Regions from separate parts of the Flavobacterium bizetiae genome, predicted to be linked through region 2. Evidence: riboswitches for the same ligand, from Rfam matches in the RefSeq annotation. Region 2 holds a riboswitch; the other holds the start of a gene.
The links. A riboswitch is a leader RNA that binds a small molecule or an ion and turns the genes downstream of it on or off. The one in region 2 is predicted to bind S-adenosylmethionine.
Positions count from the first base shown of each region.

Region 1: linked by a shared signal. The riboswitch ahead of L0669_RS15280 (TlpA disulfide reductase family protein) and the one ahead of L0669_RS07705 (alpha/beta fold hydrolase) in region 2 are both predicted to bind S-adenosylmethionine.

Region 1 is NZ_CP091861.1:3,558,605-3,561,014, forward strand. It holds gene L0669_RS15275 (outer membrane protein assembly factor) at 1-952, opposite strand, end outside; SAM riboswitch class I at 1,238-1,337, shown strand; gene L0669_RS15280 (TlpA disulfide reductase family protein) at 1,593-2,410, shown strand, end outside.
Region 2 is NZ_CP091861.1:1,727,674-1,730,083, forward strand. It holds gene L0669_RS07700 (hypothetical protein) at 517-708, shown strand; SAM riboswitch class I at 898-1,006, shown strand; gene L0669_RS07705 (alpha/beta fold hydrolase) at 1,084-2,067, shown strand; gene thrA (bifunctional aspartate kinase/homoserine dehydrogenase I) at 2,069-2,410, shown strand, end outside.

The DNA of each region.
Region 1 (2,410 bases), 1.8 Mb from region 2:
CGGGATATAATCCCCAATCGAAACTTTTGGTATCAGAACCATAAATAGTCGCAATTCCCGCAAAACCCACAAGTCCCATTCTTTTATTAAAATTGTATCGGTATTCACCCTGAAGAGCCATAAGTCCGTCGCCACGGTATTTGCCTTCAGAATATCCTCTAATGTCTTCATTAGCAATCGTAACTTGCTGTTCGAAAGCAATAGTTCCCAAACCGAACTTTCCTGCAAATCGGGCTGCTAATACATCGGTTCCGTTTCGCATTGGGAAATAAGTATTGTATTCAGAGAGGATTTTATTCGCAGTAACATCATTTCCAAACCATTCCGGATAATTAAGCCAGCGTAATTTTATTTTACTTCCTTTTGTCGGATAATAAACAGCATCACGCGTATCGTACATCATATTCAATTGTAAGCCATTAGTGTGCGTAACAGATGTTGGCTCAACATTATCCTGATAATTTGTATTGTAATGCGCGTAAGCATAACCAATACCTGCATATAAGTATTTTATCACTTTACGCTGAAGACTAAAATTGACCATAGTCGTTTTGGTACTGTAATCGTAAAACCCCGGTACATCAATATCATCCGCATAAAATTGTGCATTCTGGTCGCCCGTTGCAAAAAATAATTGCCCGCGCCAGGTATCTTCTTTAAAATACCATTTGTTAAACGACGCAATAAAATACGATTTATTAGTACTGTAAACAGCAGAAATTCCAGATAAAGACTTAGGCGAAATAGTATCAGCCTTGTTTACTTTGTACATCATCATTGGGATTGCGCCAAACATAAATTCAAGAGTGCGATTATAATTTAAATAAGGCATTACATTAAAATCAATATTTTTATCAGCCTTAGATTTTGCGATACTATCTTTAGATTTTGTTTGGCTCCAAATGCCTGAAGACCACAAGAACATGATGACGAAAGGTAGAATTTTCTGCATTTTAAATTTACTTTTAAATTAGTTCTTATAAACCGTTTATGTATTCTAAAGCGCATGAAATGAAATGGTTATAAAATGCTTTGGAACATTTTTTTGCCTTCATATAAAACTTAAAGATAAAAATTTTTTTCTAAAGTTTTAAGAAAGAGGACTTTATGGGCTGAAAAACAGAAAACAATCAGATTCTCTACAGCTTAATTTAAAATATTTTTAAAAATAAATTAAAACTCTACTAATTACATAGAATTTATATTATATATTTGCAGAGTAGAAAAAATCTACATGAACTTATCCAGAAAGACTGAGGGAGTAGGCCCGGTGATGTCTTAGCAACCTGTTGCCAAATAAGGTGCTAAATCCTTCCGTCAAGGCGGACAGATAAGAAGATTTCATTAGTAAATCTGCATAAGATCATTAAGTATTAAATCATTTATTTTTTAGAATGAAAACTGAACAAATATTATCCGACTGTCCAGAACAATGTAACTTATTTTCAAAAAGAGAAAATCCTTTTTCGATTTTCCGAATGCAATACACGTAACTTTTCTCAAAAATCCCTTTCCCTTTTTATCCCTAAATAACAGATCATTTTTATAATGGTCTCGGAATTTCTATGTCCAATTTTTTAAAAACAAACCCAATGAAAAAAATAGTAGTATTTCTGGCCCTGTGTCTTGCCGCAACAACAACTCAGGCACAAGAGGCAAATGTACAGTTAAAAGGAACAGTTGTAGATACTGTTGCGCAATATGTATATCTGCAAAAGTTTCATAACAAGATGTTTACCACTATAGATTCTGTAAAAGTTACAGATGGTAAATTTAGTTTTAAAACAAAAGTAAAATTACCGGAACTCTACGGATTAAGCGTAAATACATCAAATTCGCCATTGTATATATTCCTTGAAAAATCTCCCATTACGGTAAAATTAAGCCCCGTTAAATATTACAGCACATCCATTGTAGAAGGTTCTGCGTCTCAGGATTTGTTTAATCTTTATAGAAAATCAAACGATATTAATATAAGTAAATTTATAACAGAACATCCTGGTTCTCTGGTTTCTGCATACGTATTGTATCGAAATTGGTCGTATAGACTAAGCCCGGAACAAATAACACAAAACATTGCACTTTTAGATAAGAGTCAGCAAAATTCCACTTACGTGAAAGAACTACAGGAACTTGTAAAAGTACTTAACGGATTGCAGGTAGGGAAAAAAGCACCGGATTTCGTGTCTAAAGATCCCGAAGGAAAATCGGTTCGTTTTTCAGAAAATCTAAAGGGATACACCTTAGTTGATTTTTGGGCGTCATGGTGTGGACCTTGTAGAAAAGAAAACCCAAATATCGTTGCCGCTTACAAAGAATATCATGATAAAGGATTTAATATTATTGGTATTTCTTTAGATAAAAAGAAAGAAAACTGGATAAAAGGAATTCAGGACGATCACTTAGACTG
Region 2 (2,410 bases):
TTAAATTTGTAAGATGTTTTTTAACGTTAAAATGGTGTTTTTTAACGTTTTTTAAGATTAATTTGCTGATCCTCACTTGCGTAATTGAAAAAATATTCGCACATTTGTAATACCTCAAAATTACCAGAAAATAAATTTAGTATTCTGAATAATAGTTATGTCGATCGGGACAAAAGTTAAAGCAACTTTATTTCTTATTGATTAAAAAAAGAAGAATAAAGTAAAAATATTTCGGCAGTTTCCGGGAAGCTTATTAAAATAAAACAAATGCAAGAATTTTTTAAAATAGCAATTAAATCACAGATGAATAAATCCCTACAGATGAACAAGATGTTTAATGTCGCACGTATTTGTGTACACGTCTGTTGATACTAAAAGTATATATAAGTTGTAAAAAACTTAAACCCTTTTGGTATTTTAATCAAAAGGGTTTTTTTATTCCATTTGGTTGCCATAACAAAAAATTAAACAAACGATAAAGATTATAAAACGCAAACTAACATAAACTTAAATATCATGAGCACAATCAACTACTTAAGAAAAAAACTTTTCAGAAGCAAAATCGAAAGAAATAATCCTCCGCCAGTAAATGAATTAATTCATCCAAGTTTCGGAATAACTGAGACTGATAAAAAAGCGGAGAAAAAAGAACCAAATTCATTATTGTTTTTGATGTATTCAAAAGAAAATGAAACTCTTTTCATCTAACTTGAAAAGCACTCATAAATTAGGGTAATACCTGCTTAAATTTACTGGGCAAATTGTTCGGTAATTTTTTGCGTACAATAGTTTCTGATTGAATTATGTTTAAGAAATTGAGGAATCAGTTTCGATAAAATTTGTTAGTTTAAGAAATAAGTAGTTAATTTGCACCGTTAAGTTCAAATACGTATTGAAATGTTATAAAGAAAGGACGAGGGATTAGACCCGATGAATCCTTAGCAACCCTTCGTTAAATCGAAGAAGGTGCTGCATTCTACCACGCCCAAACGTGGAAAGATAACAACAAGAATTTTCTAGTTTCACTCTAGTACTTTCTTTCTAATATTTCCACATACAAATCAAAATTAAAAAGATTTGAAATTGGAAAATATACCAAGTCCCATTATAATTCAAGATTTCATCACAGAAAGTGGTGCATCATATCCATTATTGCCATTAAGCTTTACACTTTTTGGTTTACCATTGCATAGCGCGCCTATAGTTTTGGTTAATCATGCTTTGACCGGAAACGCTCAGGTTACCGGAGAAAATGGCTGGTGGAATGACTTAATTGGCGACGAAAAAACAATCGATACCAACAAATATACCATATTGGCATTCGACGTTCCTGGAAACGGGAATGATTCTTTTATCATCGAAAACTATCAGGATTTTACAACAAGAGATATTGCCCGAATTTTTATTAAAGGTTTAGAGGCTTTAAATATTGCCCAGGTACACACTATTATTGGTGGTTCTGTGGGTGGGGGAATTGCATGGGAAATTCTTGCATTAGAACCTAACATTACTCAAAACCTGATACCCATTGCAACCGACTGGAAATCGACTGACTGGATGATTGCAAATTGCTACCTGCAAGAGCAAATCTTGAACAATTCTTCAAAACCTATAGAAGATGCCAGAATTCATGCCATGTTGTGTTATCGCTCTCCTGAATCATTCAAAGAAAAATTTCAAAGAACAATCAATAACGAACTTTCTATTTTTAATATAGAAAGCTGGTTGGCGCATCACGGTCAAAAACTACAAAAGAGATACCAATTGGCATCGTATAAACTGATGAACCAATTGCTTAAAACCATAGATATTACCAGAAACAGTGAGGATTTCGAAACTTTATTGTCCAGAACAAATGCAGCGATTCATATTATCGGAATCAATTCAGATTTGTTTTTTACACCAAAAGAAAATCGGGAAACTTATCAGGAATTAAAAAAGTTCAAAGACAATGTTTTTTACAGCGAAATAGATTCGGTTCACGGACATGACGCTTTTTTAATCGAGTACAAACAATTAGATCATTTACTTGCCGATATTTTTAAGGCAGAAACAATAGAAAAATAAAATGAAAATATTAAAATTTGGAGGCAAATCGTTATCAAACGGAGAAGGACTTAACAAAGTAGTTTCAATCATTTCTGATAAAGTAAATCAAGGAGAACAAATTGCTGTTGTCGTTTCGGCTCGCGGAAATGCTACAGATGAATTAGAATATATTTTAAAACTTGCTGCAAAAAACGGTAATTACAAACCATTATTTGAGAATTTTAAAACTTATCAAGTTTCAGATTATCCGCAAGTAGATTTATCTGAAGAATTTAATATTTTAGAAAAGCTTTTTGAAGGCGTTAGCTTAATTGGAGATTACAGCAACAAAATCAAAGATCAGATTTTATCTAAAGGCGAA